One region of the Faecalibacterium sp. OF04-11AC genome, then DNA from elsewhere that is predicted to be linked to it. Evidence: riboswitches for the same ligand, from Rfam matches in the RefSeq annotation. Region 1 holds a riboswitch; each other region holds the start of a gene.
What was found. Region 1 has a riboswitch for thiamine pyrophosphate ahead of thiW (energy coupling factor transporter S component ThiW). Riboswitches for the same ligand answer to the same signal wherever they lie in the genome.
Positions count from the first base shown of each region.

Region 2: linked by a shared signal. The riboswitch ahead of thiT (energy-coupled thiamine transporter ThiT) and the one ahead of thiW (energy coupling factor transporter S component ThiW) in region 1 are both predicted to bind thiamine pyrophosphate.
Region 3: linked by a shared signal. The riboswitch ahead of DXA70_RS14305 (Ykof family thiamine-binding protein) and the one ahead of thiW (energy coupling factor transporter S component ThiW) in region 1 are both predicted to bind thiamine pyrophosphate.

Region 1 is NZ_QTVP01000026.1:2,421-10,242, forward strand. Features, by position in the region: gene DXA70_RS10845 (plasmid recombination protein) at 1-373, shown strand, start outside; gene DXA70_RS10850 (hypothetical protein) at 391-567, shown strand; gene DXA70_RS10855 (DUF6061 family protein) at 665-916, opposite strand; tRNA gene DXA70_RS10860 (tRNA-Tyr) at 1,069-1,154, opposite strand; gene thiC (phosphomethylpyrimidine synthase ThiC) at 1,334-2,644, opposite strand; gene thiD (bifunctional hydroxymethylpyrimidine kinase/phosphomethylpyrimidine kinase) at 2,677-3,507, opposite strand; gene DXA70_RS15530 (thiamine phosphate synthase) at 3,670-3,903, opposite strand; gene thiE (thiamine phosphate synthase) at 3,867-4,301, opposite strand; gene thiW (energy coupling factor transporter S component ThiW) at 4,324-4,839, opposite strand; TPP riboswitch at 4,930-5,037, opposite strand; gene DXA70_RS10885 (SPFH domain-containing protein) at 5,170-6,462, shown strand; gene DXA70_RS10890 (Trm112 family protein) at 6,476-7,549, shown strand; gene DXA70_RS10895 (TPM domain-containing protein) at 7,567-7,822, shown strand, end outside.
Region 2 is NZ_QTVP01000001.1:116-7,937, forward strand. Features, by position in the region: partial or broken gene DXA70_RS00005 (sigma-E processing peptidase SpoIIGA) at 16-615, shown strand; gene DXA70_RS00010 (sigma-70 family RNA polymerase sigma factor) at 615-1,319, shown strand; gene sigG (RNA polymerase sporulation sigma factor SigG) at 1,562-2,332, shown strand; gene DXA70_RS00020 (sporulation transcriptional regulator SpoIIID) at 2,392-2,643, opposite strand; TPP riboswitch at 2,752-2,853, shown strand; gene thiT (energy-coupled thiamine transporter ThiT) at 2,938-3,510, shown strand; tRNA gene DXA70_RS00030 (tRNA-Ala) at 3,667-3,739, shown strand; gene DXA70_RS00035 (glycoside hydrolase family 2 TIM barrel-domain containing protein) at 4,138-7,119, opposite strand; gene DXA70_RS00040 (glycoside-pentoside-hexuronide (GPH):cation symporter) at 7,335-7,822, opposite strand, start outside.
Region 3 is NZ_QTVP01000010.1:9,457-17,278, forward strand. Features, by position in the region: gene DXA70_RS06810 (RNA polymerase sigma-54 factor) at 1-1,136, opposite strand, end outside; gene DXA70_RS06815 (energy-coupling factor transporter transmembrane component T) at 1,283-2,023, opposite strand; gene DXA70_RS06820 (ABC transporter ATP-binding protein) at 2,024-3,535, opposite strand; gene DXA70_RS06825 (ECF transporter S component) at 3,539-4,138, opposite strand; gene DXA70_RS14300 (Ykof family thiamine-binding protein) at 4,140-4,415, opposite strand; gene DXA70_RS14305 (Ykof family thiamine-binding protein) at 4,412-4,783, opposite strand; TPP riboswitch at 4,882-4,980, opposite strand; tRNA gene DXA70_RS06835 (tRNA-Arg) at 5,121-5,194, opposite strand; gene DXA70_RS06840 (helix-turn-helix transcriptional regulator) at 5,287-5,943, opposite strand; gene DXA70_RS13625 (hypothetical protein) at 6,298-6,510, shown strand; gene DXA70_RS06845 (sugar transferase) at 6,589-7,822, opposite strand, start outside.

The DNA.
Region 1 (7,822 bases):
GGCCACGCTCACGAAAGAAGCTCTCATTCATGCGCGTGATCTGGATTATATCGGCAAGCGCACCTTTCTCGGTAACTACTCGCTGACCGAAGAAGAATTCTCCAAGCTGAAAAAACAGGCCGACCACGGCTATATGATGGATGTGGAGAACCGCCGCTTGAAAGAAGAACTTTCCACCGCCAAGAAGGAAGCCATTCGTTGGAGCAACAAGTACCACGACCTGTGGTACGACGTGAAACCCTATCTGGATGCTCTCCACCGTGCGCCCGAACTGGTGCGAGGCTTTCTGGAAAAGATTCTTGCCCCCAAGCAGGAGCGCACCATAAATGTGCCGCAGCGAAACCGCAAGCGTGGGCAGGATATGGAACTTTGATTTTCGGAGGATACCATTTGAACAAAAAGAAGAAGTCGAACAAATCCGGCTACCCGGATGAAGCAATCAAGACCCTTGCACGTTGCTTTTATCCCTCCATGGTTGAGTTTTTCAACAGCGAGGAAGGCCAGCGTGAATATGAGAAGTGGCTGAAAGAGCAGGAAGCACTACAAGCCTTGCCTGTTGCCGCATAAAAACAGCAGGACGCTCCCAGTAAAGGGAACGCCCTGCCTTATATAGATGTATCTTACCGAGGTGTGTCCAGTTGGGCACACCTCTTATTTTTTGCCCTTAATCTTCTAGCCCGTGGTTCCCAGCCACATTCCGCAGGTATTCTTCTGGCTCACCGTTCAGAATCAGCGCTGCATACGCCAGCGGGTCGTTATAGATTAGGTAGTCCAGTTCCGTCTGCTGCGCCATGGTCACATCCAGTGCATCCTCGACCCCGGTGCAGTCGATAGAGATCTTGCACCCATCCCGGAGCAACAGCTCCACACACCCGGTGTCCATGTTAAACTTACAGGCTCTTGCATCGTACTTCATAATCATACCCTCCAAATCTTGTGATTGTCTTACGGTCTATGACAAGGTATCGGAGTTTTGCACCGTCCACGGGAACCTTCATTGCTGTACCCAAAGAAAACGAAAAATCCGAACCCTTCTCCAATCGGAAACAGGTTCGGATTTTTCTTGTTTGGTGGGCGCGGGTGGATTCGAACCACCGAAGCTGAAAAGCAGCAGATTTACAGTCTGTCCCCATTGGCCACTCGGGAACACGCCCATATTCTTTTGAGTGCCCGGCCAAGCCGGATGACTCAATTATTTTAGCATGGGCGGCTGGTTTTGTCAACTGCTTTTTGCAAATTTCGCGGTACTTTTTTGCAGAGAAAATAAAAACCGCCCGGCAGAGCAAAAGCCGGGCGGGGAAAAGGAAGAAAAACGCGCGTTGAAATGGCAGGCTTACAGGATGTCGATGTACTCGCCGGCCAGTGCCTTGTTCATGCTGCGGACGGCGCAGAACTTGCCGCACATGGAGCAGGTGTCGCTGTGGTCGTCTTCGGGCAGGCGGGCATCACGGATGGCCTTGGCGGTCTCGGGGTCGATGGCGCAGGCAAACTGTGCGTCCCAGTCCAGCACCCGGCGGGCGTCGCCCATCTTGTCGTCGATGTCGCGGGCATGGGGGATGCCCTTGGCGATGTCGGCGGCGTGGGCGGCAATTTTGGACGCCACGATGCCCTGCTTGACGTCATCCACATTGGGCAGGGCCAGATGCTCTGCAGGAGTGACATAGCACAGGAACGCTGCACCGCTGGCGGCAGCCACGGCACCGCCGATGGCTGCCGTGATGTGGTCGTAGCCGGGGGCAATGTCGGTCACCAACGGCCCAAGAACGTAGAACGGTGCGCCCATGCAGATGCTCTTCTGCACCTCCATATTGGCGGCGACCTGGTTCAGAGGCACATGGCCCGGGCCCTCCACCATGACCTGGACATTGTGGGCCCAGGCGCGTTTGGTCAGCTCGCCCAGACGCACCAGCTCTTCGATCTGGCAGACATCGGTGGCGTCGGCCAGGCAGCCGGGGCGGCAGGCGTCGCCCAGAGAGATGGTCACATCGTGCTCTTCGCAGATGTCAAGGATCTCGTCAAAGTGCTCGTAGAACGGGTTCTCGTTGCCGGTCATGCACATCCAGGCAAACACGAGGGAGCCGCCGCGGCTGACAATGTTCATCTTCCGCTTATGCTTGCGGATCTGGTCAATGGTCTTGCGGGTGATGCCGCAGTGCAGGGTGACAAAGTCCACGCCGTCCTCTGCGTGCAGGCGGACCACATCAATGAAATCCTGTGCCGTCAGGGTGGCCAGGTCGCGCTGGTAGTGGATGACAGAGTCATACACGGGCACCGTGCCGATCATGACAGGGCACTCGTGGGTCAACTTCTGGCGGAACGGCTGGGTGTTGCCATGGCTGGAAAGATCCATGATGGCCTCGGCACCCATGTTGACGGCGCTCATCACTTTCTGCATCTCGATGCTATAATCCTTGCAGTCGCGGGAGACGCCCAGGTTGACGTTGATCTTGGTGCGCAGCATGCTGCCCACGCCCTCGGGGTTGAGGCAGGTGTGGTGCTTGTTGGCGGGGATGGCCACCTTGCCCTCCGAGACCCACTGCCGGATCTCTTCGGGAGTGCGGTACTCTTTCTTGGCCACGACCTCCATTTCGGGGGTCACGATGCCCTTGCGGGCGGCGTCCATCTGTGTGGTGTAAGTCTGCATACGATAAATCCTCCAAGTTGAACTCTCTCGATTTATTCCTGAATGGCGTCCGGTGCGCCGTTCATCCATGTAAAAATGTCCTTGCCGCCCAGCGTGTGATCCAGCGGGCCGGAGCCAGCGCCCAGATCCAGCCCGGCGGAAAGGGCGGCGGTGATGTAGCCTTTGGCCCGCGCGATGGCCTGCGGCAGGGAATACCCCTTGGCCAGGTTCGCCGCAATGGCGCTGGAAAGGGTGCAGCCGGTACCGTGGGTGTTGGGGTTTGCGATCCGCCTCCCCGCGAACCAGGTCTCGGTGCCGTCGGCCTCCACCAGTAGATCATCCGCGTCGGTGTCGCTGTGGCCGCCCTTGAGCAGTACGGAGCAATCGCAGTCAAACGCGATGGCGCGGGCGGCGGCCAGCATCTCTTCCCGGCTGTGGATGGGACGGCCGGAGAGCACTTCGGCCTCCTGCCGGTTGGGGGTGATGACCTCGGCCAGCGGGAACAGCTGCTCCCGCAGGGAGCGGACGGCGTCCGTTTCCATCAGGCGGGAGCCAGAGGTGGCCACCATGACGGGGTCCACCACGATGTGCCGGGCCTGATAGAAACGCAGCCGCTCGGCGATCGTCGCAATGAGCGGGGCGGAAGATACCATCCCGATCTTGACGGCGTCGGGGCGGATGTCGGTAAACACCGCGTCGATCTGCTGTGCGAGGAAAGCAGGGGAAACTTCAAGGATGCCGGAAACGCCGGTGGTGTTCTGGGCCGTCAGCGCGGTGATGACGCTCATGGCAAACACACCGTTCAGGGTCATGGTTTTGAGATCAGCCTGGATTCCGGCGCCTCCGCTGCAATCGCTTCCTGCGATGGATAATGCGGTCTTCATGAAAAATCTCCTTTGCATGAATTTTATAGCGCGGCAAAAGGTGGTGCCCCCAATTTGCCGCGGACTCCTCCAGCCGCCTTTGGCGGCAGCCCCCTCATAGAGGGGGCCTTTCTGCCTCCCTCCCTGAGGGAGGTGTCATCGCGCGGGCGATGACGAAAGGAGTTACAGTTTCCGGACCATCTCGCGCAGCTCTCTGCACGCGGCTTCGATATCCGGCTGTGCAAAGATGGCACTGATGACGGCGATGCCGGCCTCTCCGCAGCCGGCAAGCTGGAGCAGGTTCTCCCTGTGGATGCCGCCGATGGCCACCACCGGGATGGGAACACTGGCGCACACATCCGCCAGCACCTGACGGGAGATCACGTTGGTGTCCGTCTTGGTGTGGGTGGTAAACATGGCCCCGCAGCCAGATAGTCGGCCCCGTCCGCAAAAGCCTTTTTGGCCTCCGCCACATTGTGGGCCGACACGCCGATGATCTTGTCCGGGCCCAGCAGGCGGCGGGCCTCGGCGGCGCTCAGGTCGTCCTGCCCCACATGCACGCCGTCCGCACCGCACAGCTTTGCCAGCGGGACATTGTCATTGAGGATGAACGGGACATGGTACGCTCTGCAGAGGGCGGAAATTGTTTTTGCCTCGGCCAGCATATCGGCGTCGTCCAGGTGCTTTTCCCGCAGCTGAACGCAGGTGGCTCCGCCTTTCAGGGCAGCTTCCACCTGCTGGGGCAGGGTCTGTCTGCCGACCCAGGCGCGGTCTGTCACGGCATAAAGCCGCAGCATCTCAGCGGTACAGTTCATAACACAGCTCCTTTGGCAAAATTCAGGTCAGGCTGGCCTGCATGGAGCGCAGCGCGCCCGAACGCTGCAGGCTGAACAGCAGCACGCCCGCAATGACGGCACCGCCGGCCGTGGAGACCAGGAACGGGATGATGTAGGCGTAGAACGCGATGTCACCGGCGCTCTTGCCCATGAGCAGGATGGCCACCGGGTAGGCGCACAGCCCGCCCAGGATGGAGGTGCCAAACACCTCCGCCACCAGCGTGGGGAGCAGCTGTTTTGCCTTATGGTAGGTCAGCCCGCAGAGCAAAGCCCCAAACATGCTGCCGGGGAATGCCATCAGGCTGCCCAGCCCCAGCAGATTGCGCAGCAGCGAGGCCACAAAGGCCACGCCCACCCCGTAGTAAGGGCCCAGCAGCACGGCGCACAGGATGTTGACCATGTGCTGTACCGGGGCGCACTTGCTGCCAAAGATGGGAAAGCTGAACACGCTGCCCACCACGGCAAGCGCGCAGAACATTCCCGCCAGAGCGAGTTTTTTCACTGAGAGATTTTTCATGAAGATGCCTCCTTTGCAAAATACGGCAAAACAAAAACAGGAGACGCCTGTTACGGTGTCTCCTGTAAAAATCCATATCTTCAAAGTATGCACTTCGACGTTATGACTTCCTACGGCGGCATTATCCGCATCAGGTTAAAGGGTCGAAGTTCAGGTACTTCCTCTCAGCCTGCTTTACAAGCTCCCCTGTATTTGTGTTGACGCCCATATTCTACACCCGTCGGCTCCAAATTGCAAGAGTCGATTTGCTATACAATTTCCGTCCGGTATGCTATACTGAAAAAAACGCCTGCAAAAATCAGAAGCAGGCGCAAAAAGGAGATTTGACTTATGGGTCTTGTCAAAGCAGCATTGGGCGCCGCTTCCAGCGTGATGGGCGACCAGTGGAAAGAATACTTTACCTGCAGTGCTCTCCCGGCGGATGTTCTGGCCGTCAAAGGCGAGAAAAAGCAGAGCGGCCGCTCTGCCAACCGCCATGGCAGTGAGAACATCATCACCGATGGCTCCATCGTGGCCGTGGCTGAGGGCCAGTGCGCCCTCATCGTGGAGCAGGGCAAGGTGGTGGATCTCTGCGCCGAGCCCGGTGAGTACACCTACAATACCGGTACCCAGCCCTCCCTGCTCAGCGGCGGGCTGGCCAAGAATATTGATGACATCTTTGCCGAGATGGGCAAGCGCTTTGCCTTTGGCGGCCAGGAAGCCACCGACCAGCGGATCTACTACATCAACACCAAGGAGCTGCCCGGCAACAAATACGGCACCCCCAGCCCGGTGCCGTTCCGGGTGGTGGACCAGCGGGCCGGCATCGACATGGACATCAGCATCCGGTGCTTTGGCGAGTACAGCTACCGCATCACCAACCCCATCCTGTTTTACACCAATGTCTGCGGCAATGTGGAAAACGCCTATCTCCGTGAGACGCTGGACAGCCAGCTCAAGACCGAGCTGCTGACGGCCCTGCAGCCGGCTTTTGCCAAGATCAGCGAGCAGGGCATCCGCTACTCGGCTCTGCCCGGCCATACCATGGAAATGGCTGACGCCCTCAACGAGGTGCTCTCCGCCAAGTGGAAGAACCTCCGCGGCATTGAGATCGTCTCCCTCGGCGTGTCCGGCGTCAAGGCCAGCGAGGAAGACGAGGCCATGCTCAAGGCCATGCAGCGGGATGCCGCCTACATGGACCCCACCCGGGGCGCTGCCCATCTTGTGGGTGCCCAGGGCGACGCCATGCGGGCCGCTGCCGCCAATACCAGCGCGGGCCCGGCCATGGCCTTTATGGGCGTGAACGCGGCTGCCGCTGCGGGCGGAGCTGACGCTCAGACGCTCTACCAGATGGGGGCCCGGCAGGCGGCGGCACAGCCCGCTCCGGCTCCCGCCGCGGGCTGGAAGTGTGCCTGCGGCCAGAGCGGCAACACGGGCAAATTCTGCACGGCCTGTGGTGCTCCCAAGCCGGAGGCACCCACGGTCTGGGTGTGCAGCTGCGGCACCAAGAACAGCGGCAAGTTCTGCTCCGAGTGCGGCAAACCCCGCCCGGCGGCCCAGTGCGCCAACTGCGGCTGGAAGCCTGCCGACCCCACCCGGCTGCCCAAGTTCTGCCCGGAATGCGGCAAGCCCTTTGGGGCGTAAGGGGGCATGAACCATGCCGAATGAAACCACCAATTACCAGTGCCCGGCCTGTACCGGCCCGCTGCGGTTCGACAGCGCCACGGGCAAACTGGTCTGTGATTACTGCGGCTCCACCTATGAGGTCAAGGAGGTGGAGGCCCTTTATGCAGACAAGCAGAAAGCCTCTGACACCGCCGCCCGGCAGCGGCCCCAGGGCCCCGTCTGGGGCGAGGAGGAAGCCGCCGGCCTCACCAGCCGCACCTGCTCTTCCTGCGGGGCCGAGCTGGTCTGCGACGGTACCACCGCTGCCACCACCTGCCCTTACTGCGGCAACCCCACGGTGCTGGGCGGGCAGCTCTCCGGCAAGCTGAAGCCGGAGTACATCATCCCATTCAAGCTGGATCGCAAGGCAGCCGTGCAGAACCTGAACAAATACTACAAGGGCAAAAAGTTCTTGCCAAAGGCGTTCAAAGAGCAGAACCACGTCGAAGAGATCCAGGGCGTGTATGTGCCGTTCTGGCTCTACGACGCCACTGCCGATGCCCGGGGCGCTTATGAGGGCGAAGTGACCGAGAGCCACCGCGAGGGGGATTACGTCGTCACCAATACCCAGCACTACAATGTGGCCCGCGCGGGCGAGGCAGACTTTATCAAGGTGCCCGTGGATGGCTCCAGCAAGATGCCGGATGCCCACATGGATGCCATTGAGCCCTTTGATTACAGCGCCATTCAGCCGTTCTCCACGGCGTACCTGCCCGGCTTCCTGGCCGACCGTTACGACGAGGACGAGGAAAAGTGTCTGCCCCGGGCCACCCGCCGGATGGAAAACACCACCCGTGCGGCCCTGCGGGAGACCATTGACGGCTACTCTGAGGTACACACCAAGGCGGAAAACATCAACATCGACATCCGCAAGGCGCACTACGCCCTGCTTCCGGTCTGGATGCTCCACACCCGCTGGAACGACAAGGACTTCCTTTTTGCAATGAACGGCCAGACCGGCAAGCTCATTGGCGACCTGCCCGTGGACCCCAAGCGGGTCGCTGCCTGGTTTGCGGGCATCAGCCTGCCGCTCATGGTCATTCTGGCACTGTTTCTGTACGGCTGAGGGGGTGTGAGCGCAAAATGAAAAATCGGATGTGTAAAACAAACTGTTATAAAAAGTGCTGTGCTTTTCTGGCCGCTCTGCTGATGCTTGCGGTGCTGGCTCTGCCCGGTATGGCGGCGGCTCCCCTCGTCCGGGACGAGATGGGCCTGTTTGATGCCGATACCTACAACGAGCTGGAACAGAGCGCGGAAGCGGCTTCCAGCGGCCACGATTGCGACGTCTATTTCCTCGTGGTCAACGACATCGGCGATGCCAACCAGCGGGATTTTGCCA
Region 2 (7,822 bases), on a different contig from region 1:
CCGGGGTGGCGGGCTTTTGTGCGGCTGCTGGCGTGGTTCTGGCTGCTCAACCTGATGCTCACCGGGGCGGTGCTGCTGCCCGGGGCCCGGATGGAGGTGAACAACCTCAGCGTCTATCTGCCGCTTTCGCCGGAGGTGCTGCTGGTGAGCGCCGGCTGTGTGTACGGCGGGCTGACGTTGGCCCTCCATCTGCTGGGGGACGGAAAGAAGGCCTGTTTTCCGGCAGAGCTGGAGATAGCGGGCGTGGTGCTCCCTGTCCGGGCGTTCCATGATACCGGGTTTGGGGTGCGGGAGCCGCTCTCCGGCTGCGGGGTGGTGCTGGTACGCTTTGCGGCCGTGGAAGCCCGGCTGCCGCCTGCCTTACGTACTTATTTAAAAGAAACGTTTTCCGGGAGCGGCATCCTGCCCCCGCCGGAGCTGGGAGTGCGGCTCGTCCCCTGCGATACAGTGGCGGGGCACTGCCTGCTGCCTGCCGTCCCGGCGCGGGCGCTGCGTTGGACGGCTCGGGGACGGCAGCAGACACGGCATGGCCTGTATGCCGCCTTTTGTGATACGCCGCCCCCGCCCCCGGGCTGGACGCTGCTGGTGGGGTCGGACGTGATGGAGGGATCATGATGCTTCAAATATTGAAACTGCTGTTTGATCGGCTGTGGGCTGCCCTGGCCTGCCCGGGCGGGGTACACTATGTCTCCGGGGCGCAGAGTCTTCCGCCGCCCCTGACGCCGGAGGAGGAAAAGCAGCTCCTTGCCCGGATGATGGCAGGTGACGCTGCCGCCCGGGATGAGCTCATCACCCACAACCTGCGGCTGGTGGTCTACCTGGCCAAAAAGTACGAGAGCAGCGGGGTGCCGCAGGAGGATATGATCTCCATTGGCACCATCGGGCTCATCAAGGCCGTGAATACGTTCACGCCCGAGCGGAACATCAAGCTGGCAACGTATGCCAGCCGCTGTATCGGGAACGAAATTTTGATGTACCTGCGCAAAAGCTCCAACCGGCGGCAGGAGGCCAGCATTGACGAGCCCCTCAACATTGACGGCGACGGCAACGAGCTGCTGCTTTCGGATGTGCTGGGCAGCGACGAGAACCAGGTGGGCCTCCGGCTGGAGCAGGACGCCGAGCGGGCCACCCTGCGGCGCTCCGTGGAGCGGCTCGGCCCCCGGGAGCGGCAGATCATGGAGCTGCGCTTCGGCCTCGTGGACGGCGTGGAGCGCACCCAGAAAGAGGCCGCCGACGCCATCGGCATCAGCCAGAGTTACATTTCCCGGCTGGAAAAGCGGATCATCCGGGACCTGCGCAAACAGTTAGAAGAAACCTAACCGAGTCCGCAGGGCCCGGCATCCGCCGAAAATGGAAACCTACTCGTTTGGCGTAAACTTGCCCGCCTGCCAAGGGCTCCCCTATTAGGAAAGACTCCCGCCGGGGAGGGTGGCACGAAAGTGCCGAAAGGGGAGTGGCTGGCGAGCGAAGCGAGACTGAGAGGTTTAATTTCCCATGAATGGGATACACCCTCCCCGCCCATACTTCCGGTGAAGTCCAAACGAAACCGGAGGGGCGGGGGATGTACAACAAAGTGGAACTGTGCGGCGTGAACACCGCCGAGCTGCCAATCTTATCCGAGCAGGAAAAGCGCCAGCTGCTGACCCGGGCGCGGGCAGGGGACCAGAGCGCCCGCCAGAGCATGATCGAGGGCAACCTGCGGCTGGTGCTCAGTGTGGTGCAGCGGTTTGCCCAGCGGGGCGAGAACCTGGATGACCTGTTTCAAGTGGGCTGCATCGGGCTCATCAAGGCCATCGACAACTTTGACCCGGCCCAGGAGGTGCGGTTCTCCACCTACGGGGTGCCCATGATCATCGGGGAGATCCGGCGCTTTCTGCGGGACAACAACGCCCTGCGGGTGAGCCGCAGCCTGCGGGATACGGCCTACCGGGCCATGCAGAGCCGGGAGCAGCTGGAAAAGAAACTGGGCCGGGAGCCGACCGTGGAGGAGATCGCCCGGCAGGCCGGGATGTCCCGCCGGGAAGTGGCGGCGGCGCTGGAATCGGTGGTGGAGCCCATCAGCCTCGAGGAGCCGGTCTATACCGATGGCGGGGATGCCATGTATGTTATTGACCAGGTGCGGGACCCGGACGGTGAGGACAGCTGGATCAGCGGGCTGCAGTTCCGGCAGACCGTGGCCGGACTGACCCCGCGGGAGAAGAAGATCATGGAGCTGCGCTACCTCAAGGGCAAGACCCAGATGGAGGTGGCAAAGGAAATCGGCATCAGTCAGGCACAGGTCAGCCGGCTGGAAAAGGCCGCGCTGGGGCAGTTCCGAACCGGGGAAAAATAACAAAACCGGCGTGCAGAGCCCGGAAAGGGCGGACCGCGCGCCGGTTTACTGTGATATTTTCAGGGAGAGTGTTGATATTTACGGCGGGTAGCCGCTCCGCCCCGCAGATGGCGTTCTGCTTTGTTGCGGGCCAGCACAGCCTGCACCTGAGCGAACAACTCTGGACTGACCGCCCGCAGGCGGGTGGAGACGTCTTTGTGGACGGTGGATTTGCTGCACCCAAAGGCCTGCGCGGCGCCCCGCACCGTGGCATGGTGCGCGACGATGTATTCGCCCAGCTGGACTGCCCGCTGTTCCGGATCTCCTTTCATGGCCAACGCCTCCTGCCCTGAATTGCTTACTAGAAAATATGCGGCCCGGGGCGGCAATATGTCTGCCGGGGCTTGACATTTGCCCTGCAGCGGATATACTGGAACTGGACATAAAAACAGGGGCGCCGAAAGGCTGAGATCTGCACGTGGCAGAGTACCCTCGAACCTGATCCGGGTAATGCCGGCGTAGGTAGTTTGCGGAAAGTCCGGATTTTTCACAAACAGCCCATGCGCCTGCGGAATGCGGGCGCGTTTTTGTTTTTGTGTACTACTTATAAGAGAAGAGGAATCTCTATGTCGAAAACCTACTCCAAGACCCGTATCCTGGTGGAGTGCGCTCTGATGATCGCCATTGGCACGGTGCTGTCCAACATCAAGATCTTCACCATGCCCAACGGCGGCTCTGTTACCCTGCTGAGTATGCTGCCGTTCGTGCTGGTGTCGTTCCGTCACGGCGTCAAGTGGGGCCTGTTCACGGGTCTGGTCAATGGCTGCCTGCAGATGCTGCTGGGCTTCTGGGCACCTCCGACCCCGACGTTCATCTATTTCCTGGGCGAAGTGCTGCTGGACTATCTGGTGGCCTTTATGGCACTGGGCATGGCAGAGCTGTTTGCCCGTCCGTTCAAGAACCGGATGGTCGGCGTGGCCGTGGGTACCGCTGTGGCAGGCTTCCTGCGGTTTATGTGCAGCTTCCTGTCCGGTGTCCTTGTCTGGGGCAACCTGAGCGACGGCCTGAGCGCCTGGACATACAGCCTGGTGTATAACGCCAGCTACATGCTGCCCGAAACGCTCATCACCGTGGTAGGCGCTGTGCTGCTGATCCGTGTTGCACCGCAGATCTTTGACCGCCAGTACGCCAAGGCCTGATGGCATAGAAAACGGAATGAACCATAAAAATCTCCGCCGGAGCTGTAGATGTGCCCTGGCGGAGATTTTTTGTACAGAAAGTTTGTAAAAACCGTTGACAAGTCTGACTTTGCCTGCTATAATTACTAGCGTCGTCACGGACGACAACAAACATCTGGGGGTTTAGCTCAGCTGGGAGAGCGCTTGCATGGCATGCAAGAGGTCACCGGTTCGATCCCGGTAATCTCCATATAAAAAGCACTGTACTTCGTAGGAAGTATGGTGCTTTTCTTTTTGCTGAAGCCGATTTTTTTGGGGGGACTGCATTGCTTCGCCTGCACCGTTTTCAGGCTTTTGCAGGCGGTTTCGATACAACCCCCAACTTTTGACTTTACACCATTTTCAAAAAGGAATGGTTGCCGCCCGGCTTTTCAGCAGGCTGCCGCATCATCCCTTTCAATGTACGGCGTAAGGTCGAAATTGAAAGTAATGTTGAGCTGATACCCACGATAAACATCTACCCTGCGGATAAGCTGATGCCGCTGCAGCCGTTGATTTTTTGATACCAAAAAAGACACCCTCGCTTTTGATAGGAATCTCATGCAGGGATGTCCTTATCTCAACGCGAAGGTGTCTTAATAACGAGGGTCAGATGCCACGGAACGTAAAGGTGAACTCCACAGGCTTGGTCACATCAGGAATATACTCCGGGTGGACATTGGCACCCCAGCTGTCATCACCGCCAACGCCCATCTGCTCGCCGATGGCACGAATCACCGTGTAATGGACCGGGGGCAGCTCGTAGGGGTGCTTGGCACTCTCCATTTCATGGGGAGTGTAGGGCAGCGCAGAGAAGAACATGGGCTTTGCGGCATCTGCGGTAAACAGCAGCCCGCGACCCTTGCGGTCCACTACCTTTGCCCAGCGCACAGCGGTCTTTGCGCCGCACTCCTGCGGCACAAGGTACTGCGCCATATTGTCTGCGACCTTGTTCTGGTAAATGCCCAGCTTTGCACCATGCTGGCGATCCCAGTAGGTCTCCGCAGGGCCGTTTCCGTACCACTCTACCGTGTCGTAGTCAGCGTCGATCTTGAACAGTACGCCGAACTCCGGCATTGCTGCAAGTCCTTCCACCGGGTCATAGTGCAGGGTGGTCTGGATGCGGCCATCACCGAACACACGGTACTGCAGGCTGCACTCTGCTGCGGGGCTGGTCTGGAGGTTATAGAGATAGGTCACGACCACGCTGTCGGCTTCCATCTCGCAGGTGGGGTTCTGGAGGATGGTGCCGCCATGAACAGACGGGATCTCCTTGCCGATGCCCTTGGCGGTAGCGTACAGGCTTGCCAGCTTCCACTGACCGCGAACGCCGCCCATGTTGTTGCCGCAGTCGTTGTCGGTGGGAGCGCGCCAGAAGTTGGGACGGGGGATCTCCTGAATCATCTCCTTGTCGGCATAGCGGTAGGAAGTCAGACCGCCGTTCAGATCGGAGAACAAAACATCGAAATTCTCACCACGGACACCGATGTTGTGTGTACCGTGCGTAACGGTAAACGGCGTGACCTTCTTGCTGGGAACGGAACGGACCACAGCGATCACACCCTGCCCAAAGGCGACTTCATGACCTTTCTTTGCCCAGCTGGTGTCCTCCTTCAAACGGAAGCTGATGGTCACTGCATATTCACCGGGGAGCGCAGGAACCATAAACGGCAGCGGGAAGCTGGAACGCTCTTCGGGAGCAACATCAATATTGGTCAGTTCCTGCTGCTGATACAACTTTCCATCCCGGTGCAGCAGTGCAACGCAGTCGAAAGCATCCGTAGAGGTGAACAGGTTCTTATTCCAGACTTCAAAGCCAGAGTTGTCGATGGAGACGGCGATGTTCTGATAGCAGAACTTGACCTCCTGCATCTTGGGAGAAGGAGCACGATCACCACCGTAGGCAATGCCGTTTCCGCTGAAATTATAGTCGGTAGGACGCTCACCGAAGTCGCCGCCGTAGGCTTGGAACCACTTGCCGTAGCGGTCTTTTTTCCAGATGGACTGGTCGATGTAATCCCAGATGAAGCCGCCCTGATAGCCGCAGTCCTTCTGGTCGGCAAGTTCCGTGTACTTGTGCAAAGCACCGTTGGAGTTGCCCATAGCATGAGAGTATTCGCACTCGATATAAGGCCGCTTATCGCCCTGTGCCAGATACTCTTTAATGTCCTTGACCGTGCTGTACATATGGCTCTCGATATCGGTGGTTTCGAGGAAGCGGGGATCATTGACCACACCTTCGTAATGCACCAGACGGGTGTCATCAAAGCGGCGGACCATCTCTGCCATCTGGAGCAGGGTCTCACCACCAAACGATTCGTTGCCCAGAGACCAGATCAGAACAGCAGGATGGTTTTTGTCACGCTGGTAAGTGGAATTCATGCGGTCAAACAGGACGGCTTTCCACTCCGGCTTATCATTGGGCAAAACGCCCTCGATGCCGCAAATGCCCGCCTGATGGATGTCCCATGTGCCATGGGATTCCAGATTGTTCTCTGCGATCAGATACAGACCGTACTCGTCGCACAGGTCGTACAGTGCATCCTGATTCTGGTAATGGCTGGTGCGGATGGCATTGATGTTGTTCTGCTTCATGGTGATGATGTCCCGAAGCAGTTCCTCATGGGTGTGTACGCCCACAGCACGACCCGTAATGGAGCTGAACTCATGACGGTTGGCACCCTTGAACACGATGCGCTTGCCGTTGAGCAGCATCCGATTGTTCTTCAACTCGAACTTGCGGAAACCGATTTTCTGCCCGGTCACCTCTACCAGATGGCCTGCATCGTCCAGCAGCTCGATTTCCAGTTCATACAGAGCCGGGTCCTCTGCACTCCACAGGTGGGGGTTCTCCACCGCATGGCTGAATAGCGCAGAGCCGCCGTTCAGCGGGATTTTTTCGGAGAACACTTCCAGTTCACTGCGGCGCAGGGTCAGACGGGCTGCGCCCTTACCCTCCACCTGCAATGCAACTTCCAGCGTGGAATGAGTAAAATCATCCCCGGCAAACAGCGTTTTGACGGATACATCTTCCAGATGCACGGTGGGGATGGCGTACAGCCACACGCTGCGGAAGATGCCGGAGAAGCGGAAGAAGTCCTGATCTTCGCACCAGCTGGAGGAAGTCCACTTGAACACCTGCACAGCAAGTTTGTTCACGCCCGGCTGGAGATAGGGAGTCAGATCGAATGCGTGTGCGGAGAAGCTGTCCTCGGTGTAACCCACATAAGACCCGTTCAGCCAAAGAGCCATGCCGCTTTCCACACCCTCGAACTCGATGTGGATGGGCTTGCCCTCCATGGATTCCGGCAGCTCGAAGTATTTCACATAGCTTGCCACCGGATTGAACCGCTGCGGGATCTCACCCGGCTGTACTTCTTCACGGCCATCCCACGGATACTGAACATTCGCGTACTGGGGAATGTCGTAGCCCTCCATCTGGATGTGTGCCGGAACATGAATGTCGTCCCAACCGCTGCAATCGTAATCCGTCTTTTCAAAGCCGGGGATGGCACTGGTGTAGTTCTTTGCGTAGGCGAATTTCCAGATACCGTCCAGCTCATCGCAAGCGAAGATTCTCCTGCTAGATATTCTTCGCGGGAAGCATAGGTGCGGAAACTTGCATGAGCATTCAGCACGTTGTCCTTGAAAAAGGTGGGGTCTTTTACTTTTGCAAAATCAAATGCAGCCATAGTATTTCCTCATTTACCTTTTATAATTTTATAATCTTTCTCCAGCCTCCCCGGAGGAATCGCTGGATTCCTCCGGGGAACAGCAGATGAAGGAGAAATGATAATGGCTTGTTATCAGACTGCTGCACGCAGCTTTTCATTTGCTTCTTCGACCTTCATACGAGAGAGAATGAAGGTGATGATGGCATCCAGAGCAAACGGAATCACAAGATACATGATCTTCAGCATCGAGATGCAGGATTCGGGCTGGACAGCCAGCGCACGATCGAAATGGCTTGCAGCCAGCAGCCAGCCGGTGATGGCAGTACCCAGACCGCCGCCCAGCTTCACACCGAGAGAAGTGCAGGAGTACATCGTGCCATCCACGCGCTTATGCTTCGTCAGCCAAGTATATTCCGAGCAAGCAGCAATCGCAGCGTTCATATCGCCCTGCCAAGGACCCTGACCAAGAGCTGCGATTGCAGTAAAGAGCAGCATCAAGGTCACATTGCCGCTGCCCATGTAACCAGCTACAGCGACCAGTGCACGGGCAACGGTTGCCAGAGTATAGCTCATGACGTTCAGCTGATACATTCCATTCCACTTTGCAACCAAGGTCGGGG
Region 3 (7,822 bases), on a different contig from region 1:
GTAAAGAACCAGCTCATGGGGTAGATGCCCTGCGGGCACTGCAGATACTTGTCCTTTACCGCGCAGCGAATCCATTCTTTGGATACTCCCAGCGCGTCGGCTGCCTGCTGCAGCTCCAGCGGGCGGAGGTAGCCGTGGCCTTTGCGGAAGAATTCTTCCTGCTCCGCCACGATCTTTTTGGCACAGCGCTCCAGCAGCGCCTGCCGCCTGTTGATGTTTTCCACGATGCTGCGGGCCTGGTTCAGCTTCTCCGAAAGATAGAGGCGCACCTCTTCATCCGGCGTCTCGAGCAGCAGGTTGCTGTAATACACGCTGAGATCCAGCGGGGGCAGACCGCCGCCGTTCACCTGCACTTCCAGCTCCTCGTCTTCCCCGGGCAGCACCAGGACATCGGGCGTGACATAACTCAGGTTCTCCCGGCGGCTGAACCCAGTACCCGGGCGGGGGTTCAGGGAGCGGATCAGGTCGCATTCCTCCCGCACCAGAGCCTCGGAGGCCCCTGTCTTCCGGCTGATGGCGCCATAGCCGTTCTCGGCCAGCTCATCCATGAACTGCTCCACGATCATCCTTGCCAGCCGGTGGTCGCCTGCGTGCCGCTCGATCTGCAAACTCAGGCACTCGGTCCGGTCCCGAGCCCCCACGCCCGCCGGGTCGGCAGCCTGCAGCTCAGTCAGGGCACGGGAGATCACCGCGTCGCTGACGCCCAGCGATGCGGCCAGCTCGGCGGGGTCCTCGCTGAGAAAGCCGTCATCGTCCAGCCGGTCACAGAGCAGCTCCACGGCCTGCAGCACCTCCGGCTCCAGCTTCGTGCCGATAAACTGCGAAAGCACAAAGCGGGAGAGGTCGTTCTCATCGCTCAGATAATATCCCATCCGGGAAAGCGGGTCCCGGCTGCCGTCTTCCTCGTCCTGGCCCTGATAGTAAGAATCCTGCCAGTCGCCGGCCTCCAGCCACTCCCGTTTCCGGGCAAAATTCGGGTCTTCCAGCATCTCTTCGCCCGGGTCGGACAGCTCAAACACCGGGTTTTCCTGCAAAGCAGTTTCTACATAATCCCGCAGCTCCTGCACACCCATCTGCAGTACGCCTGCAAACTGTGTTTCCTGGGGAGACGGAGTCTGTTCATACGTTGCGCTCATTTCATTTACCTCCCAATCATCAGCGGTCTCAGTCTATCACATCCCCTGTTGTGAATCAACATTTCTCCAGATTTCTTGGCAGGTTGCAACAAAAAGTGCGCCCGCATTTTGTGCAGGCGCACAGTAGAGCACGGTGGAAAACCCGTTCAGTACTTTAAAAACAGCATTCCCAGCACCACGCCGCCCACCATGAGCGCCGCGGCGGCCAGGTCATACCAGTGCACCCGTGGTACCGTATAATAGGTACGCGGCGCATCCCCGCAAAAGCCCTTGGACTCCATGGCCATGGCAATGGACTCCGACCAGCGGACGCTGTTGACCAGCATGGTGAAGACCGGCTTCATCGAGAGCGGGCCCGCTTTCAGGCCGCGCGCCGCAAAGGCCGTGCGCACCTGGGCGTACTCCCGCGCCATCCCCGGCATCAGGTGGAACGCCGCCAAGATGCCATAGGCAAACTTGGGCGGGAGGTGGCACTGGTGCAGCAGGCTGGCAATGAAGAAGTCACCCTCGGTGGAAAGTGCAAACAGGATGCCCAGCCCGGCGTAGGCCAGCAGACGGGTGGCCAGCTGCAGCGCCGTGTACAGGTTTTGCGACATGGCCGCGCGCACACTGTAAGGCATGGCCGAAAGGCTGCTCAGATCCATGGTCTGCGTGCTGCCGCCCCGGGCGTAGTAAAGGCCCGTCACAAACAGGCCGAACGCCGCAATGCAGGCCGGCAGCAGGATGACGCCGATCTTTTTCAGACTTACCCGGGAGCAGAACATCAACAGCAGCAGGCAGACGGCCAGCACCAGCAGGTTCAGGCTGACCAGATACTCAAACGAGAGCAGAATGACACAGATCAGCACCGCAAATGCCTTTACGGTGGGGTTCCAGCGTTCCAGCATTTACAGCACCTCCTCTGCGGATTTTTCCACCAGCGCGGTATCTTCCAACCGGTAGATTTTATCGGCCCAGGCCGCAGCCAGCTCGGTATCGTGGGTGATAAAGATGACCGTCAGCCCCTCCTGCTCCACTTTTTCCCGCAGGTGCTCCATGATGGCGTTTACCGAGCGGGCATCCTGGCCGTAGGTGGGTTCGTCCAGCAATAGCAGTTCCTGCCCGCCTGCCAGCACCGAAAGAACCGCCAGCCGCCGCTGCTGGCCCTGGCTGAGCATGTAGGGCGAGTACCGCCGCTGCCGTTTCAGTCCGTAACGATCCAGCAGCTCTTCGGCCCGCTGGCGGCAGGCCTCGTCCGAGAGGCCCGGCTCCCAGAGCCGCAGACCAACACAGACCTCGTCCTCCACATTCTGGGTGACGAACTGGTTGGCCGGGTTCTGGAACACGATGCCGATGTGGCGGTACAGCTCTTTCGACTTCATTTTTGCAATGTCCCGGCCCTGAAACAGGATCTGCCCCGTGTAGGGGTGCTGCTTGAGCACCGAGAGAAAGGTCGTGGTTTTGCCGGTGCCGCTGGGGCCGAGAACTGCCGTCATACAGCCCGCCGGGAAATCCGCGTCCGCATTCTGCACCAGAAAGGGTGCGTCGTACACCGCGCGGCCCCACTTGCGGCGGGTGGGCAGCCCCTTGCGGATGCTGACACCCCGGAACTGCAAAAGCGGCTTGCCCTCTGCCACCGGGCGGGCCGCTCGCTCCGGCCGGGAACCCGGGTAAAACAGGCCCAGCCGCTCAAAGTCCGCGCGGTGTTCCGGCAGATTTTTGCAGTTGATGCCCCGGGCGGCTACTTTGCCGCCCTCTTCCAGCAGGATGATCTCATCGGCGGCTTCCAGCCAGAGGTCTGCCTTATGGTCGATGGCCAGAATCGTCCGGCCAGAAGTTTTCATCCTCAGCAGCATTTCCAGCAGCTGGACTGCCGCCTCGTGGTCCAGGTTGGCAAAGCTTTCATCCAGCAGGATGCAGCGGCTCTCCATAACGTAGAGGCAGGAAAGGGCCGCTTTCTGCTTCTCGCCGCCGGACAGGGTGGAAAGAGTCCGATCCAGCAGCGGCGCAATGCCCAGCTCCGCGGCGGCCCGGTCGATCCGGGCATCCATCTCCCCGGCAGGGACGCGGATGTTTTCCAGACAGAAGCGCATCTCCTCCCGCAGGGTGTTCATGCAGAACTGCAGGTCCGGGTTCTGGAACAGCACCGTCAGGTAAGCGGCCCGTTTCTGCGGGTCCAGCGTTTTCAGGTCCTGCCCGTACAGCCGGATGGTTCCGCCCTCCAGAAAACCACCGTTTTCCGGGTACAGCCCCGCGGCTACCGCGGCCAGCGTGCTTTTGCCGCAGCCGCTGCCGCCCATCAGGACCGTGAGCGTCCCGGCCGGGATGCTCAGGCTGGTATGGTCCAGAATGTTGCGTTTGCCTTTTTCCTGATAGCGGAACACGATATCTTCCAGCTCCAACGCGGTGTTGGCCGACATTTCTTAATCCTCCAGGTCAGCGTCCTGTGCCTGTGCCACGGCATAGCCTTTCAGGACACCTGCCTTGACGAGGCCGTCGGCCAGCATCGGGGTGATGAAACCGTCAAAGACGATGGCGCTGATGATGCGCACCACCAGCATGATGGCCAGCACGGGGATGGCAATTTTGTTGTAGCCGCTGATGAACAGGTTGTAGATCAGGGTCAGGACCGAGCAGATGACAGCGCCCTCGATCATGGTCATCCGGTCAAACTTCTTGTAGCGTTTCAGGGCAATGATGAGCTCAAAGCCAAGGCCCTGCACCAGGCCGGACAGGATGATGATGGGTCCAAAATAGTTGCCGTACAGGCACTCCAGCACAGCGGCCAGCAGCTCGGCGATGAGGCCGGTGCCGGGCTTGCGCATGACATAGATGCCGAACGCACCGGCCATGAAGTAGATGCCGTAGAACGGCTCATAGCCCAGAGAGGCCATGCCGAACGGGGTCAGCATCCCGTACAGAACGCCGCCAATGTAAGTGCAGCCCAGATAGACCACACCGAACAGCACAGCGCTGATGGCAATGAGCAGAACGTCTTTCAGTTTCCAGTTTTTCGTATTCATTTTAGTTTTCCTCCGTCGGGCTGTTGCAGTTCATGGTAAAGTGCAGGACATAATGGTGGACCGCCGGGGCGTTCTCCATCAGCTCACAGACATGGGTCAGGTAGGTGAACACATCCTGCACGTCGCCGTCGATGCGGGTGGCATAGTGGATGGTCTTGGGGTTCAGGCCCTCGTCCTGCGCCATGTACCACACCTTGGCGATCTCGTCGATGTACTGGGCATCCCCCAGCGGGTACAGGGCCAGCTTGCAGTGGACCGGGAAGTGGATGTCTTTCACCAGTGCCGCATTGGGGGCCTCGCCCTCACGCTCAGCACGCTGTCGCCGGACACATCGCCCGGGCAGCCCTTGGAGAACTGCCCCTCCAGCGCCATGTGGACGCCGGGGCGGTAAGCGTTCAGGAACAGTGCCTGCACGGCGTCCGCCACATAGGGCAGCTTGCCGCGGTAAACGGTCGAAAGGGCATCCGTCTCACTCCACACCGCAGAGGTATTCGTCTTTTCCAGCGAGCCCAGAATGATCTCGATGTACTTGTCCGACATGGGGTACAGGGTAAAGCGGCAGCCCGCAATGGGCAGCTCCGTGCCGCGGCCCGCCCAGGGCAGGTCCGGGCGGTTGCAGCCGGTACAGCAGTTTTCGGTTTCCATAGTCGTTCCTTCTTTTCCATTTTTGTACAAAATAAAAGGGATGCTTTTCGTCCAGGAAAAGCATCCCTTTTGCCAGCAGGCGCGGCGGCCCGTTGTAAAAAGCGACAGAAATGCTTTTCCTACGCCGGTATTACCCGGATCAGGTGCAGGGAGTCGGGTGTGAACCCTCTCAGCACAAGGCCCCTCCAGCATTCTGATGATTCTCTTTTTATTTGCCACCGCATAGCATACCGCAGCCGTACAGAAATGTCAAATATTTTATCTTAAAATCACCGATCAAAAAAGCGCAAAGGCTTTGTTTCCCGCTTGGAAAACAACCTTTGCGCTTTTTGTGAGATGTCCCTGAGCGGATTCGAACCGCTGGCCTTTCGCTTAGGAGGCGAACGCTCTATCCAGCTGAGCTACAGAGACAAAATAAGAAGAGCCATGCGCTGTATGGAGATGCATAGCTCTTTTATAATACCGCAAAGCGGGCGGAAAATCAAGTCGGGGCGGCCCGGCTGTTACCAGACGGGCTCCTCCAGGTCTGCGGTAAAGTCGGTCGATGGCTGGTCGTCCAGGCCCAGCATGGCCCGGTCAATGGCATAGCGGTTGCTGCCGTTCCGGACACTTTCGGCACTGGCGCGGTAACAGGCCAGCAGGATGTCCATGTTGGGCTGCGGCCCATTCGGGTCGGTCAGGGCGCCAAGCTCCCGGGCCTCGTAGTAGTTCCCGATGATCTGGCCGCAGATGCGCCGACGATCCCGCAGCGGGGTCTGCAGGTTGGCGATCCGCTGCTGGCGCATCCCGTAATAATCGCTGCCGTGGTCCGCAAACAGGATGTAGTATTCCTGCTCGATCTCCACGGGTGATGCCTGCCGGCCATAGTAGTGCACCAGGGCGCTCCGGCGCTTGTCGTGGTTGAATTTGTTGATATCGGCCAGCCCATTGGGGAAGAGCTCCGGGTGGCGGATCCATTTGGAGTAAGGTTCCACCGCCACATGCAGGGCGTCGAAAATTTCCAGAAAATCTTCCATCGAAATTTTCATCTCGCCACTCTCCCATTTCTGTACGGTCCGCTTGTCGCGGCCAAGCCGCTCGGCCAGCTCCCGCTGCGAGACATCCGCGCTCTCCCGGGCGCTTACCAGCGATCTTGCAATTCGTCCTCGATATCCTGTCATGCTGCTCCCCTCCTCGATCGCCGCGCAGAGTGGCTCGCTGTTTCCGCAATGCACGGCGGCACATTCTGCACCGCCAAATTTCTCCGCGCCGATTGTTTACTCTGCACCTCTTCGTGTGCTACAATACCCTCGGAAATTTCCAATGAGATGCTTGTCTATCGAAAGAATACACGATTTTCCTTTTTCTGTCAATTTAATGGCGTTTTTCGACGCATTTTCTGGCAAAGATTTCTTAGCCTGGGTTCTTTTGGATGATAGACCCGTCGTTTTGGGGGTGCAGGCATCTTTCCTGCCATTAGGCCATTCGAATATTTTTCAGAAAGTTGGTGATCTGCCGTGTTCGTTTACCGCTGCGTGATGGAGCGGCAAACCTGTCCTGAGATTGGATGGTATCAGAGTTTTGGCTTGGCAGTCTATTGCACCCGCCCCGGTTCGCAGGTGCTTCTGACCGCCCTGTTTGACATTTCTCTTGACCGCGCGTTCGTGGAGCGGCTTGCAGAAGACTGTACGAGATTTCAGCTCGACCCGGTCCATCTCATGGACGTTGCGGAAGACGCTCTTGCATAGAAAGAATCAAAAAAAGCACCAGCCTCCTGCATTGCTGCGCGGGAAACTGGTGCTCTTGTTTTTATTTCTGGTTCCGGCTTATTCGGCGCCGCGGCCTGCAAAGACCACCCAGACCGTCTTTAACAGGATCTTGATATCCTGCCAGATGGTCCAGTTATCAATGTACCTGGTATCCAGCTTGACGACCTCTTCAAAGTCCTCAATGTTGCTGCGGCCGCTCACCTGCCACAGGCCCGTGATGCCGGGCTTCATGGACAGGCGGCGCTTATGGTGGCTCTCGTACTGCTTGTACTCGTCCAGCGTGGGAGGCCGGGTGCCCACCAGGCTCATATCGCCCCGGAGGACATCGAAGAACTGGGGCAGCTCGTCGATACTGGTCTTGCGGATGAACTTGCCCACCTTGGTGATGCGGGGATCGTCCTGCATCTTGAACATGAGGCCGTTCATTTCGTTCCGGGCCATCAGCTCTTTCTTCCGCTCCTCCGCGTCCACATACATACTGCGGAGCTTGTGGATATAGAACACACGGCCGTTGCGGCCCACACGGCGCTGTTTGAAGACCAGCGGGCCGGGGCTTTCCAGCTTGAGGGGGATGGCCACGATGGCAATGATGGGGATGCTGAGGATGCAGCCCACCAGACTGCCCACAATGTCCAGCATCCGCTTAAGGGCCTGGTCGCGGAGTTTGAGCTCCACGGTGCCCATGGTGACCACATTGCCGCCGGCGCAGCGGCTCAGGCTGCGGCTCAGGCGGGCGGTGCTGGTCTCATCGCAGCAGACATCCTCGATGCGGTCCAGCAGGGGCAGACGGAAATGGACGGTCAATCCCATGCTCTCCATCTCTTTCAGATAAGGCACAAAGGAATCACCGCTGTCCATGGGGATGTCCACATACACTTCATCCAGCGCGGCCTGCCGCAGCCAGTCCATAAAGGTATCGTAGTTGGCCTTGATGTCCACGCCCTCGATCTGGCCGCCGATCTGCTCTTCCGGGATCTCCAGCAGGGCAATGCCCGTCAGCCGCTTGGACCAGTCCCGCTGCAGCTCCCGCACCATTTCCCCGGCATGTTCGCCGGTGGTCACAACGCCCACCAGGCTTTCCATGCTGTTTTTCTTCCGGGTGGTGGTCAGCAGCTTTTTGAGCACACTGTGGAACACCGTCATCAGCACCACGTTGATGACCGGCACTGCCACCAGAAAATACCGGGAGCTCAGCAGCGGGGCCTTGGTCAACAGCAGGCCCGCCGAGTTGATGAGGGTCAGAATCAGGTTAAATTCGACCGAGATCTTCAACTCCCGTTTCCATGGACGG